DNA from 2 places in the Xenorhabdus sp. KJ12.1 genome. Region 1 is predicted to be linked to the other one. Evidence: riboswitches for the same ligand, from Rfam matches in the RefSeq annotation. Region 1 holds a riboswitch; the other holds the start of a gene.
The links. A riboswitch is a leader RNA that binds a small molecule or an ion and turns the genes downstream of it on or off. The one in region 1 is predicted to bind thiamine pyrophosphate.
Positions count from the first base shown of each region.

Region 1 (8,001 bases):
ATCTGGCAAAACATATTTTGTCCTGAAAGCCAGAAATCACCAGATTATTGGTATTAGTGAATCTTATGGTGATGAAACAACAATGAAAAAAGGAATGCAGTCTGTGATGAAAACCGGGGTAACCGATAAAATACGGGACTTGACCAAAGGCAGTTAGTTGTAGGTCGTTAATAGCGCCGCATCCGCGGCGCGTTTTTGTCAGCATATCCATTCCCCATATCTGTTTCCTCTGTATCTATGATATGTACCTTGCAAGACAATCTTGAAAGACAAAAGGTATAAGCGCTAAAATCCCTTCTTTAACCTTACCCTTTGTAATGATAAAGGATAAGGTCTGATTTGAACTCAGACTGAGAACGCTAATAATATGTTTACTCCAGAATTACTCTCTCCCGCCGGCTCCCTGAAAAACATGCGCTATGCCTTTGCTTATGGCGCAGATGCTATCTATGCCGGACAACCTCGTTACAGCCTGCGTGTTCGTAACAACGAATTTAACCATGAAACACTGGCTCAGGGGATTAAAGAAGCCCATGAATTAGGCAAACGTTTTTATGTCGTTGTCAATATTGCCCCACACAATGCAAAACTGAAAACCTTTATCCGTGATTTGAAGCCTGTGGTTGAAATGGGGCCTGATGCGCTAATTATGTCCGATCCCGGTTTAATTATGATGGTGAGAGAGGCCTTTCCCGAAATGGATATCCACCTTTCCGTACAGGCAAATGCGGTTAACTGGGCAACAGTGAAATTCTGGAAACAAATGGGCTTAACGCGGGTTATTCTCTCACGTGAGCTTTCACTGGAAGAAATTGCAGAAATCCGCCAGCAGGTGCCTGAAATGGAGCTAGAAGTCTTCGTACATGGCGCACTTTGTATGGCTTATTCAGGCCGCTGTTTACTATCGGGCTATATCAATAAACGCGATCCTAATCAGGGAACCTGCACGAATGCCTGCCGCTGGGAATACAATGTGCAGGAAGGCAAAGAAGATGATACAGGCAATATCGTTCATACCCATGACCCTATTCCGGTTAAAAATATTGAGCCGACACTAGGACAGGGAAATCCGACGGATAAGGTATTCATGATAGAAGAAGCCAAACGTCCGGGGGAATATATGAGCGCATTTGAAGATGAACATGGCACTTATATCATGAACTCCAAAGATTTGCGGGCAGTGGAGCATGTAGATCGTCTGACTGGCATGGGCGTACATTCGCTGAAAATAGAAGGCCGCACTAAATCTTTCTACTATTGTGCCCGTACAGCTCAGGTATACCGCCGTGCCATCAATGATGCCGTTGCCGGTAAACCGTTTGATCCAACCTTAATGAGCACGCTGGAAGGATTAGCTCATCGTGGTTATACCGAAGGCTTTTTGCGTCGCCATACTCACGATGCCTATCAAACCTATGAATATGGTTATTCAGTATCAGAGACGCAACAATTTGTCGGAGAATTTACCGGCAATCGGATCAACGGGCTGGCTGAAGTAGCAGTAAAAAATAAGTTCCTCGTTGGTGACAATCTTGAAATTATGACGCCAGCAGGCAATATCAACTTTGTACTGGCATCAATGACAAACAAAAAAAATCAGGTTGTCGAAGTTGCTCCGGGTGACGGTCATATTGTTTACTTGCCTGTTCCTGAAGAAATTGAACTGAATTACGCGCTGCTTATCCGTAATCTGAAATCGGGTAATACCCGAGCACCTCATACAAATACAGTTCCTAAAAAATAATTCAGTATGAATTTTACAGAAATAGTTCCATTTTTTTAGAAACAGATCACATCAATACTATTTTATTTCTCGTATCATCCATTCTGAAAAATGAAGAACTAAAAAAGTTTCACTGTAAGACTAGGAACCACCTCCTTGGCTAGCTCAATCTCCCTTGGGCTAGCCTTTTCTTTTCCTGAAAATTTTAAAATTCAAAAAATCATCAGTAATATCAGCAAGAAAAAATCATTAACTGAATTACTAGTTATTGAGTTTATCCAGTCAATAATAATTATCTCACTACCCATTACAAAATTAATTGTAAATAAAAAAATCGGTTTGAATAAATATCACTCATATTTATTCAACATACTGAAGGAATTTTTAGAAAAACACCTTGAGATAGTTATTTCCAACAGAGTCGATTGATATTATCTCACTATACACATGCATGACAGGAGGGAAATAATTAAATTTTAATAAACATAACATTAACTATGAAAAATATACCCAATGGTTCCAAGTTACATCGCAGCGACAAGGGAATGAATCCAGGCCATTGGATGACTGGAAATGAGTACAACCAACAAAGAGGCAACTTGAAAGACGACGGGTATAATCTCAACTGAAGCGATCCACTACATCTTCCCTTCCTGCTCACCTTGTACTCCATGCAAATATAAACAACAATCAGTAGCGCCTTTTGCAAACTGGAGTTAAACATGACTGATATCGTGAAGTTGTTAGGAAAAGACGCAGAAAGTTTATTGCAGCATCAATGTTCCACTATTCCACGTGAAAATCTCTACATTCCGGGTGCAGATTTTGTTGATCGTGTAATGATCGAAAACAATCGGCCAAACGCGGTATTGCGCTCAATGCAAACTTTATTTAATCATGGGCGTCTGGCAGGAACTGGTTATCTTTCGATTCTGCCGGTTGATCAGGGAGTTGAACATTCAGCCAGTGCCTCTTTTGCAGCAAATCCGCTCTATTTTGACCCCAAAAATATTGTTGAATTAGCAATTGAAGCAGGATGTAATTGCGTTGCTTCGACTTATGGTGTTCTGGCATCTGTTTCCCGCCGCTATGCCCATAAAATTCCATTTCTGGTGAAACTGAATCACAATGAAACTCTGACCTACCCCGCTGAATATGATCAGACTTTATATGCCAGCGTTGAACAGGCATTTAACATGGGTGCAGTTGCAGTTGGTGCAACGATTTATTATGGTTCTCATGAGTCACGCCGCCAGATAGAAGAAATTTCTGCTGCTTTCGAACGTGCTCATGAATTAGGAATGGTCACAGTACTGTGGGCATATTTACGTAATTCTGCCTTCAAAAAAGATGGCGTTGATTACCATACAAGTGCCGATTTAACCGGTCAGGCAAACCATCTGGCAGCCACTATCGGTGCTGATATTGTTAAGCAAAAAATGGCGGAAACTAATGGCGGTTATACTGCTATTGGTTTCGGGCACACAGATAAACGTGTCTATACTGAATTAACAACAGAACACCCTATCGATTTAGTTCGCTATCAGTTGGCTAACTGTTACATGGGGCGTGCCGGCCTAATCAATTCCGGCGGAGCTTCTGGTGCCAATGATTTGAGTGATTCAGTCCGTACTGCGGTCATCAACAAACGCGCTGGAGGCATGGGGTTAATTCTTGGGCGCAAGGCATTTAAGAAGTCAATGAAAGAAGGCGTTGCCCTGATCCACTCAGTACAGGATGTCTACCTCGACAAAAGCGTCACTATAGCCTGATAAAATCAGGATAATTAATTGAATAATAAAGAAATTAGATATGGGGATAGCTATATCCCCATTTTCACGGTCAGTAACTACCACCATTGATGGAAATGATGTACCGGCCCTATCCCTTTTCCCACGTCTAATTTATCTGCCTGCACTAAGGCATTGTGTAAATAAGCTTTTGCAATTGGCACTGTGCTCTGCCAATCTTCATAACGTGGTCGTAATGCAGCAAGAGCCGCCGACAAAGTACAACCCGTGCCATGTGTATTGTGGGTATTAACTCTGGAAGCAGTAAAACGCCATTCTCCTTCAGGCGTAAACAACCAGTCAGGACTTTCTCCGTCAGCCAGATGCCCCCCTTTCAACAGAATTGCCTGACAACCCATTGATAATAATTTTCGCCCTTGTTGCAACATTTCATCTTCTGTTTCCGCAGAAGAACATTTCAACAGTGCTGCCGCTTCAGGTAAATTGGGAGTAATTAAAGAAACAACAGGTAGTAGTAACTCTGTCATAACTGTGGCAGCTTCTTCCGACAGTAACGGATCTCCACTCTTCGCCAGCATCACTGTATCCAGTACAGTATAAGGAACTGGGTAACGTTGCAGCATTTCCGCGACAACTTTTACATTAGCAACATTCGATAACATACCAATTTTAATACTGTCTATCCTGACATCTGAAAGCACAGACTCAAGTTGAGTAGCAAGGAAACTTGGGTCAATATCGTAAACTGCTTGCACTCCAGTGGTATTTTGCGCAACGAGGGCGGTAATCACAGTTGTGCCATAAACGCCAAGTGCAGAAAAGGTTTTCAAATCGGCTTGAATGCCGGCACCACCGCTAGGATCAGTTCCTGCAATGGTCAATGAATGAATTGACATGATGATGATTCCTGCGACCAGCTCAGGAAAAGCGGCAATCAAAATACCCACTCTCTTTCAAGTTGCCTTTCAAGATCTGTCGGATATGGGATATACCGAGACTTCCCTACGCTAGCATTATCCAGATCAGGTAATACGGGTACTTCTCAGTTCAATTAAGAACGCCCCGAGCCAAAATAAAAATCACTCTATTAGTATCCCAATAGAGTGATATTTGCAATATGTTATCGTTAAATAATGAAACAGATTAACGATATATATTCAGCTGGCAATGAAAATACCAGCAAAAATAAATTTATTACTTTTAATTACTTTTTATTACTATAAAGTTGTCACGTTTGCAGCAGCTGGACCTTTAGGACCATCCTGAATTTCAAACTCAACTTGTTGGCCTTCAGACAATGTTTTAAATCCATCTTTCATAATTGCAGAAAAATGTACAAATACATCTTTGCTGCCATCAGCTGGAGTAATAAAACCAAAACCTTTAGACTCGTTGAACCACTTCACAGTACCAGTGATTTTTGCCATTTCAAAAATTTCCTTTGAATCACTTTATTAGCCGATTGGCATTAAAAAGAAACGAACCCGTATTCATTGCTGCTATTCATTAACAGAAATAGTACTTCGTTTACCCATGTGTTTTATCACATACTCTTTATATAATCGCAAGCCATTTTTTTCAGCGGCACGAGCTAAAGCACATATTTCAAATTATTAATATCTGCTTTTTATTTAACGTCAACCAGAAGTATTTATATTACATAACACCATGAATTAAAAAAGAAATAGAATTTTAACCCTTGGAAAGTATTTTGATTTTTTTGATATATAATTCTGTTTATCACGCTTATTAAGAGATACAGCAGAGAGTTATAACTTTTAAACTTTATTGAAGAAGCGATAAAAGAATGGAGTATATTTGTTAACACCTGAGAGTGTAATATGACTGCTCCAAATTCAGCTGTTTTATATTTTGTATATCCTTTATTAAAGATTGTTCAGTTGAATTCCCTTTTATTCAATTTATAGACGTCCTTTATTATTTAAATATGTCAGAAGCTGACTTCATGTTTATAGCCCAAGAAAAACTGAGCTTTAAGCAGCCTATTACACGGATATTAGTTCAGTGCAAACATTTTATGGAGAAAAATGGATAACATTCATTTTATATGCAATTTTTGTAGTTTAAATTTTCACATAGTTTTCTCATGTAATAAAATTTTGTTATCAGGGATTAATAAAATTAGATTCATTATAAAAAAATCAGCCGGGCATATGCCCGGCTGATAAAGTATACTCATTTTAAAACTATCAAGTTATGTCTTTGCTTTATTGGATCTGGAAAATAAATAACCAACCCACAATGCTCCAATCCAGAATGGCATGAGGATAACAGATATACGTATATCAGGTATCGTCAGGATAATAATAAGAATACAAGCCAGAAATATCAGACACAGGAAATTACCAAATGGATACCAGAATGCTCTGAAACTTGTTTTAACCCCTTCGGCATCCTTTGCAGCCCGAAATTTCAGGTGTGACACACAAATCATAATCCAATTAATAACTAAGGTTGTCACTACCAATGCCATCAAAAGCTCAAATGCCTTACCCGGCATAACATAGTTAATTAATACACCTATCGATGTTGCCAAAGCTGACAATGCAATTGATAAAACCGGAACACCGCGCTTATTCACTTTGGTCAGAATACGTGGTGCATTCCCCTGCTTAGCCAAGCCGTATAACATTCGGCTGTTACAATAAACGCCGCTGTTATAAACCGACAGCGCTGCAGTCAGCACGACAACATTCAAGGCATTAGCAACCCAAAAGCTATCCAAATTATGGAAAATCAGAACGAATGGGCTTCCACCCTCAACAACTTTTATCCACGGGTAAAGAGACAACAGAATGAACAACGAACCGATATAAAACAGTAAAATACGGTACACAACCTGATTAGTTGCCTTCGGGATGTTTTTTTCTGGATTTTCAGCTTCTGCCGCCGTAATTCCTACGGTTTCCAATCCACCGAATGAAAACATAATTACGGCCATTGCTGTGATCAGACCCGCAGCACCATTAGGCATGAAACCGCCATACTGCCATAAATTGCTTACGCTGGCCTGCGGCCCTCCTGTTCCACTAATGAGTAAGTAAGAACCGAAGAGGATCATGCCGATAATAGCTCCGACTTTAATCATAGAGAACCAGAATTCTGCCTCCCCATAGAGCCGGACATTAATTAAATTGACAGAATTAATCACCACAAAGAATATTGCTGCTGAAGCCCACGTTGGGATTTCAGGCCACCAGTATTGAATATACATACCGACAGCTGTGAGCTCCGCCATTCCAACCAGTATAAACATAACCCAGTAATTCCAACCGGATAGAAAACCAGCAAAATTACCCCAATATTTATAAGCAAAGTGGCTAAAAGAACCTGCTACTGGCTCTGCAACAACCATTTCCCCCAACTGGCGCATTATCAGGAATGCAATAAAACCACTAATAGCATACCCAAGAAGCACTGAAGGCCCGGCCATTTTTATCGTTTGGGCAATTCCCAAAAATAACCCTGTCCCTACTGAGCCACCGAGTGCAATAAGCTGAATATGCCTGTTCTTTAAACCACGCTTAAGCGTCGACTGTTGTATATGCCCCGTCATCTAGTCCTCTTATTTCGATAATTATATCCGTCGTCTTTCAGGCCATTTCTGTGTTGGCTTAGTTTACTCACCGCTGCAATGCAGCCCGAAATCCATTGGGTATAGAACCTGTTTAAACTATTTTATTTGTCGTTTTGGACCTGAACTGGCTGAAGAAACCTTAGATTCCTTCAATTTTTGCGCGATCTATCATACCCAAACTACTCTGACACTAATTGCTATCGTGTCAGACTCTGATTTTGACTCAATATTTAGTCTACTCATTCAAATCAGATGAATATTAAAACATCATTCACAAAGAATAAATACCGGAAACGCATACTAATTCACTCTTCATCCCTTTGTGATTGTAATGCATATTCAGGCCCGATAAGAGTAAAATTAACTCTCGATTGTCGATTATGTATAAAACTAAAATCTTGAAAAGAAGTTGTGTATACTTCCCATCACCTTTAACCAATTTATAATTGTAATGCCACAGGATAATCACTTAGCACTTGTATGCGCACTGAGTAAATGGATAGAAAACCACCTTGGTCGTGTCATCCATCTTGAAGAACTTGCTGCTTACTCTGGCTATTCGCTTTGGCACATGCAGAAAATATTCAAGGAAGTCACCGGGATCTCACTGGGTAAATACATACGTCAACGTCGGCTGGCTGGTGCTGTACATCTTCTGAAGAACAGTTCCCAACCCATTTTTGATATTGCGCTGGATTTCGGCTTCGGCTCTCAATCCCACTTTACTTATATGTTCCGTAAAGAATATGGCATTACACCTTACGATTTTCGTCAAAGTACAGATATAGAGCTTGAAGTTAAACTTCCATTACACCTGTCTTACAATTGCTAATCATAAGATAAATTATGCGGCCTGACGTCAATATCAGGCCGCTACTTTACTAACTTCTCAACCATCTTCCTTAGTACCGTAACGAGATTAGTTTTCA
Region 1 covers NZ_CAWNQH010000064.1:8,928-16,928, reverse strand. Annotated here, with positions in the region: gene AACS92_RS08915 (YegP family protein) at 1-157, shown strand, start outside; gene trhP (prephenate-dependent tRNA uridine(34) hydroxylase TrhP) at 368-1,744, shown strand; gene AACS92_RS08905 (hypothetical protein) at 1,880-2,152, shown strand; gene fbaB (class I fructose-bisphosphate aldolase) at 2,446-3,495, shown strand; gene thiD (bifunctional hydroxymethylpyrimidine kinase/phosphomethylpyrimidine kinase) at 3,573-4,370, opposite strand; TPP riboswitch at 4,457-4,549, opposite strand; gene cspE (transcription antiterminator/RNA stability regulator CspE) at 4,692-4,901, opposite strand; gene AACS92_RS08885 (amino acid permease) at 5,690-7,051, opposite strand; gene AACS92_RS08880 (helix-turn-helix domain-containing protein) at 7,524-7,904, shown strand; gene AACS92_RS08875 (N-acetylmuramoyl-L-alanine amidase) at 7,992-8,001, opposite strand, start outside.

Region 2 (8,001 bases), on a different contig from region 1:
TGGATTACACCTTTTTTTACTCCGCCAGACCAAACCTATCTGTTCACCATGATCGATCAGTGGCTGACGGCTTCCTACCACTTCTCCGACAGGAGCATGTTCACCACAAAGGCGACTTTTAGCTACCCCGATTGTCGGAACATCCACCAACAACCCAAAATGGCTGGCAATGCCGAAACGTCTTGGGTGAGCTATCCCCTGACCATCAACCATCACCAAATCAGGACGTAAGTTTAACTTACCCCATGCTGCGATCAATGCCGGATATTCACGAAATGAGAGTAAACCGGGAATATAGGGAAGTACAGTCGCCATTCTCGCGATCTGGTATTCTGCCAGCTTAAGAGAGGGATAATGTAAAACAGCGATGGCGGCACGGGTTATCGTGCCGTTTTCTTCAAACCCAACGTCAGCACCTGCAATGAATTCCGGGATAAAAGAAGCTGGCAGCACATCATGGCGAATCACCAATTGTGCTTTCTCTATCTGTTCTTGACGTAGTGCTTTAGTGTTGTACATAGATTTTATTGATGGTATTTCGCTGATAACCGGTGCACTGCTTCGACAAAAGCCCCTGCATGCTCTGGCGGAACGTCCTGATGAATACCATGCCCCAGATTGAAAACATGCCCATTACCTGTACCAAAGTCTTGCAGGATAGTCGAAACTTCCTGTTCAATCCGCGCTGGCTGAGCATACAGCATAGATGGGTCCATATTCCCCTGTAGGGCGACTTTATCTCCGACACGACGGCGTGCATCAGCAATATTCGTTGTCCAGTCCAGCCCAAGAGCATCACAGCCAGTTGCAGCCATCGCCTCAAGCCATTGCCCTCCCCCTTTTGTAAATAGGGTGACAGGTACTCTACGGCCCTCATGCTCGCGGATCAGCCCATCGACAATCTTATGCATATATCGCAGGGAAAACTCCTGATAATCGCGCTGGGACAAAACTCCGCCCCACGTATCGAAAATCATGACAGATTGTGCGCCTGCTTTAATCTGAGCATTCAGATATAGAATAACGCTATCAGCCAATTTATCCAGCAACAGATGAAGTATCGCCGGCTCAGCATACATCATGGCTTTGATCTTAGTAAACGCCTTACTGCTTCCGCCTTCGACCATATAGGTTGCCAGTGTCCACGGGCTGCCGGAAAAACCAATCAGAGGAACCTGCCCTGCCAGTGCCTTGCGTATCGCACGGACAGCATCCATGACATAACCCAGCTCCATCTCCGGATCAGGAATAGGTAACATTTCTACATCAGCATGGTTAAGGATTGGCGACTGAAAACGCGGGCCTTCACCAGCTTCGAAATACAACCCTAATCCCATTGCATCAGGAATGGTCAAAATATCGGAAAACAGAATGGCCGCATCCAGAGGAAAACGTCGCAAAGGCTGAAGAGTCACTTCACAGGCCAGTTCAGTATTTTTGCATAACGAGATGAAATCTCCCGCCTCCTGCCGTGTTGCTTTATATTCAGGTAAATATCGTCCTGCCTGCCGCATCATCCATACCGGAGTGATATCAACTGGCTGACGCAATAAGGCACGCAGATAACGGTCGTTTTTCAACTCATTCATGACAGGCTCCCTTGATTATCGACAAAAAGCGCCCGCATGATAACACGTCAAAAGCCTAACTTCCGTCGTGACTGCCAATAAATAAACGTTCGGTCATCAATCAACAACCTAAGATGAAAAAAATTTATGTATGGGTTCACAAAACCAGGAACAAGAGCTAGGCACTCCGGTCTATTGCTCTCATTATGTTAACCTTGTGTTACAGATATGTAGCGCACAGGCAATCTGGTATCTCACATTGCCATAATCCTTCACCGTTCGCGCTTTTCAGTTAATCGTTGGATGAATTGGTTTACGTTAGTTAATTGACAGTCGTTAATGGGCTTTAGTTAAGCGGCCATCGTCACTCGACTGTCTCAAAGCTCTTATAAAGTCATTTTTATTGATAAATAACCTATAAAATTTACATGGAGGAGTTTCGACTGATGCGTTTATCCATTTTAGTACTGGCTATTGGCTTAGCATTAGGCACTCAGGCACAAGCCGAAGAAAATAAACGGGGCTCTGGCCACACTAGCGTATCTGGTGGTCAGATAAAGGAGGTAAGTGTGATCAATGAAGTTGACCAACAACAAGATAAGAATAATCCTTTCTTCTATACCAGCGTACTCCCCTTCCAGGCTCCTCCGTTTGATAAAATAAAAGAAACAGACTACTCACCTGCAATCACGGCCGGTATTAAACAGAAGCTGGAAGAAGTGGAGAAGATCGCCAATAATCCCGCCCCGCCTGACTTTGAAAATACCTTTATCGCACTGGAGAAATCCGGCACAACGCTGGAGCGGGTAACAAACGTATTTTGGGCGATGACCTCAGCCAATACGACTGACGGGTTACAAAAACTCAGTGAGGAAATGTCACCAAAGCTGGCGGCAATGAATGATGAGATTATGCTGAACAGTAAACTGTTCAATCGCATCAAAACCATTTACCAACAGCGCGAAAAACTGAATCTGGACGCAGAATCGCTCCGTCTGGTAGAAGTCATTTATAAGCAATTCGAATTAGCGGGTGCCAATTTATCTGATGCTGACAAAATAAAAATGAAAGCATTAAATCAGGAATCGGCAACCCTTCGTACTCAATTTACCAATAAATTGTTAGCAGCAACCAAAGATGGCGCTCTGACGATTAAGGATAAAACTCTGCTGGCCGGGCTATCCGATGGCGAAATGGCTGCGGCTGCACAGGCTGCCAGTGAGCGTAAGCTGGATAATCAATGGTTGTTCGTATTACAGAACACAACCCAACAACCGATTCTGCAAGATCTGAAAGATCGCGATACACGTAAGGCGTTATTCGAAGCATCGTGGAACCGAGCGGAAAAAGGGGATGATAACGACACACGCCAAACGCTGTCCCGATTAGCGAAAATCCGTGCTGAGCAGGCTAAGATACTAGGTTTCAAAGATTACGCATCATGGAAGCTGCAAAGCCAGATGGCAAAAACACCGGAAGTCGCATTGAAGTTTTTACGTGATATTGTCCCTGCTGCAACTGCACGCGCTGAACGTGAAGCAAAAGATATTCAGGCCGTGATTGACCAGCAAAAAGGCGGCTTCAAAGTGGAAGCATGGGATTGGCCGTTCTATGCCGAACAGGTACGCAAGGCAAGGTATGATTTGGATGAGTCCCAGATTAAGCCCTATTTCGAACTGAATAACGTCCTGAATAACGGCGTGTTCTACGCCGCCAACCTGCTATATGGCATTACCTTTAAAGAGCGTAAAGACATTCCGGTTTATCATCCCGATGTCCACGTGTATGAAGTTTTCGATAAGGACGGGCAACAACTGGCGTTGTTCTATTCCGATTACTTTAAGCGTGACAATAAAGCCGGTGGCGCCTGGATGAGTAATTTTGTCGATCAGTCCAGACTCTTCGGAACCAAACCGGTAATTTACAACGTTGCCAACTTTACTAAACCGGCTCCGGGCCAGCCAGCACTGTTATCGTATGATGACGTGATCACAATATTTCATGAATTTGGACATGCATTACACGGCATGTTTGCTGATCAGGAATACCCGACTCTGTCAGGAACCAGTACTGCTCGTGACTTTGTGGAATTCCCGTCACAAATTAATGAATACTGGGCCCGTGATCCCAAGGTATTTGCGAATTACGCCAGACATTACCAAACTGGCGAAGTCATGCCGCAGGCACTGATGGATAAAATCAATCAGGCGGATAAGTTTAACAAAGGTTATCAAATGACCGAGTTACTATCAGCCGCACTGCTGGATATGCACTGGCATATGCTGGCCGCAGATAAGCCGCAGCAGGATGTGAATAAATTTGAAGCCGCGTCTTTGCAAGAAGACAATATCCACCTCAACTACGTGCCACCGCGCTACCGTTCCAGTTACTTCAAACACATTTGGGGCGGTGGTTATGCTGCCGGTTATTATGCCTATCTGTGGACAGAAATGCTGGCCGACGATGCGTTTGCATGGTTTACCGAGCATGGCGGTCTGACAAAAGAAAACGGTCAGATTTTCCGCGATAAGATACTGTCACGCGGTAATAGTACAGATCTGGAAAAACTGTATATCGACTGGCGAGGTAAGCCACCAAGTACTGAATCTATGCTGAAAAACCGGGGTCTTACGGAACAAAAATAATCAAATATAGTTAAAGGCTGAGAGTTACCTGATAGAAAAAATCGGGTAACTCTCATGATTTGTAAGTATTCACTATCAATACTGGCGACAGCTCTGACGACATAGTGCGACCGTTTCCTCAATCAGACGGCGGGCAATCGTATCAGGCCCGGGGATCAGGGGAAGATCATCATATCGATACCAATCCGCACTGATCAGCTCAACGGGGTCATGTTCAATATCACCACTCTCATAATCAGCCAGAAACCCCATCATCAATGAATGAGGAAAAGGCCACGGTTGAGAAGTCACATAACGCAGGTTACGGATTTTTATTCCACTCTCTTCCATCACCTCACGATGTACCGTCTCCTCCAGTGTTTCACCCACTTCCACAAACCCAGCCAGCACGGTATGAATACCATTGCGATGACGCTGATGTTGTGCCAGTAGAATGTGATCTTCACGGCGGATACCCACAATAATGCAGGGAGCAATTTGCGGATAATAGCGTTCATCGCAATGGTGGCACAGGCAGGCCCACTCGTGCTCAGTCTGCTGCATTTCATGACCGCAATACCCACAGTAACGATGTGAGCGGTAAAACTCCGCCAACTGGACTCCGCGCCCTACCAACTGAAATAATTGAGGATCCTGTTCTGCAATCCGGCGGGGAGAATACATCTCTGATGCCATCTTATGACGGATGAGCCACACTACTTCTCCCAACCACTCGCCAATCACGTAGGCGACAAGGCCCTGCAATGACCAGCTCTCAGCAGTACCCAGTGGTAAGTCTCCCTGCGGAAGCCAAACTCTGTTTTCAAGACTGACAATCCACCAGCCTCGTTCTATACCTGTCAGTTTTTTTTGCATCATTGGTTCCATCATGTGTTGTGTCATATGCTGCGTTAATTAAGAATATATTAACCAAGTCAGTGTTAATTAAATGTTAACCAAGATTAACATCATTACAGCATACTCCTCTTCATCGTATTCTGTCTGCAATCTGTTATATTAACAATGCTTCTGAATGTGCATATTTTCGGGTGTTCATTAAGCCGTAGCAATAAAATATTTGATTCTCTTTCAATCGACCTTATCCTGTCGATTTCAGATTTGAGGAATAACAACTATGTCACAGCAGGTTGCCATATTTGATCTGGACGACACCCTGATCCGTGGGGATTCCAGTCTACTCTGGACGAATTATTTATGGGAAAAGCAGATCATTACTGACCCCCGCTTTATAGAAGCAGACCAGAAAATGATATCGGATTACAGTGCAGGGAAACTGAATATGCAGGAATATCTGTCAGTCAGTTTACAAGCCCTCTGCCAAATACCCCATGAACAAGTTGATATCTGGCTGACAGATTTTGTAGAAACGACAATCAAACCTCTCTTCTACCCCGCAGCGAAAACACAATTAGATATTTACCGCCAACAAAATATTCCCGTCATTATCATTTCTGCTACTGTTTCTTTCGTGGTGAAAAAAATCGCGGCTGTATTTGGCGTAAAAACCGCCATGGGGATTGATATGGTCATGAAAGATGGCTGTTATACCGGCGATATTGAAGGTGTCCCAACTTTCCGGGAAGGGAAAGTTACCCGCTTACAGCAATGGCTGACAGAACAGAATTTATCGCCACAACATATCTCTTTTTACACAGACTCATCGAACGACTTGCCGATGTGTTTCTTTGCCAGTGAAGTATTTACCGTGAATCCGGATGTAAAATTGCAGTCAGCAGCAGAAAAACATGGTTGGAAGCAATTGAGCTGGGCGTTAGCGCCACGGAATTAATATTAATACCTGACATCGGGCCAATACAAAAGGCTCGGTTTTCCGGTTGCAGTTTCCATAATCCCCTTTATACTCTGGGGTGTTTTCTTGTCGGAGTGCCTAGCGTTCAGCGTATATCACGGTGGACACAGGCTGAGACCGTTTATTCGGGATCCGCAGAACCTGATCGGGCTAATACCCGCGAAGGGAACAAGAGTAATCCCTCTGCTGATATGCTTTATTGCTTCTGTACAGATCTTCTGCCAGATAACACTGTTCAGCAATCATCATTACTCCCTGCGAGCTCCAGACAAGCAATTTTCTCAACTTAAGCCTGATTACAGGCGATCACACAGTCAGGAATTTGCTATGTCTAATGCTATTACTAATGATACCGTCACCTCCAGCGCAGATATTATCCCTACAACTGATATCTCCCCTAAAACTCATCCGGCACGTCCACGTAAAGCCCAACGGGATGCCGCACAGGAATTTATCAATTCAATTCAGGGTGTTACCTTCCCCAATTCACGTCGTATCTATCTGGAAGGTTCACGCGAGGATATTCAGGTTCCTATGCGTGAAATTCAGGTATCTCCTACACTGGTTGGCGGGACAAAAGAAGCGCCCCAATTTGAGGAAAATGAACCCGTACCTGTTTATGATACTTCCGGCCCTTATGGCGACCCTGAAGCCGTACTGGACGTACACGCAGGTTTACAGAAAATCCGCCAGCCGTGGATTGAAGAGCGCAATGACACAGAGCCTGTCACAACCCTCAGCTCTGATTTTACCCAACAGCGCCTAGCGGATGCCGGACTGGATCATCTGCGTTTTCACCATCGTCCCCACCCTTTGAAAGCGAAAATTGGCGAACGCGTTACCCAATTACACTACGCTCGTAAAGGCATTATCACGCCGGAGATGGAATTTATCGCCCTGCGGGAAAATATGGGGCGTGAACGTATCCGCGGTGAAGTGCTTCTCCAGCAGCATCCGGGGCAAAGTTTCGGTGCCAACTTACCGGAAAACATTACGCCGGAATTTGTGCGACAGGAAGTCGCTGCGGGCCGTGCGATTATTCCTGCCAACATTAACCACCCAGAATCTGAACCGATGATTATCGGGCGCAATTTTCTGGTGAAAGTGAATGCCAATATCGGTAATTCTTCCGTCACCTCTTCCATTGAAGAAGAAGTTGAGAAGCTGATCTGGTCTACCCGCTGGGGCGCGGATACCGTAATGGATCTTTCCACCGGGCGCTATATCCACGAAACCCGTGAATGGATACTGCGTAATAGCCCGGTGCCAATTGGTACAGTCCCCATCTATCAGGCGCTGGAAAAAGTCAATGGCATTGCGGAAAACCTGACGTGGGAAATGTTCCGCGATACGTTACTGGAACAGGCGGAACAGGGAGTCGATTACTTTACTATTCATGCCGGCGTTCTGCTGCGCTATGTTCCGATGACCGCCAAACGACTGACAGGCATTGTTTCCCGTGGTGGCTCCATTATGGCGAAATGGTGTCTCTCTCATCATCAGGAAAACTTCCTCTATACCCATTTCCGTGAAATTTGTGAAATCTGTGCCGCCTACGATGTTTCCCTTTCTCTGGGAGACGGCTTACGTCCCGGTTCCATTCAGGATGCCAATGATGAAGCACAGTTTTCCGAACTACATACACTGGGTGAACTGACCAAAATCGCCTGGGAATATGATGTTCAGGTGATGATCGAAGGGCCGGGACATATTCCGATGCAATTAATCCGCCGCAATATGACGGAAGAACTGGAACACTGCCACGAAGCGCCTTTCTACACATTAGGGCCACTGACAACCGATATCGCGCCGGGTTATGACCATTTCACCTCCGGTATTGGTGCAGCTATGATTGGCTGGTTCGGCTGTGCCATGCTCTGTTATGTCACGCCTAAAGAGCACCTTGGCCTGCCAAACAAAGAAGATGTGAAACAAGGGCTAATCACGTACAAAATCGCAGCTCATGCGGCAGATTTAG
Region 2 covers NZ_CAWNQH010000116.1:110,970-118,970, reverse strand. Annotated here, with positions in the region: gene nfi (deoxyribonuclease V) at 1-519, opposite strand, end outside; gene hemE (uroporphyrinogen decarboxylase) at 525-1,589, opposite strand; gene dcp (peptidyl-dipeptidase Dcp) at 2,015-4,213, shown strand; gene nudC (NAD(+) diphosphatase) at 4,289-5,068, opposite strand; gene AACS92_RS19430 (HAD family hydrolase) at 5,328-6,002, shown strand; TPP riboswitch at 6,084-6,208, shown strand; gene thiC (phosphomethylpyrimidine synthase ThiC) at 6,351-8,001, shown strand, end outside.
Region 2: another riboswitch for thiamine pyrophosphate. It lies ahead of thiC (phosphomethylpyrimidine synthase ThiC); the one in region 1 lies ahead of thiD (bifunctional hydroxymethylpyrimidine kinase/phosphomethylpyrimidine kinase).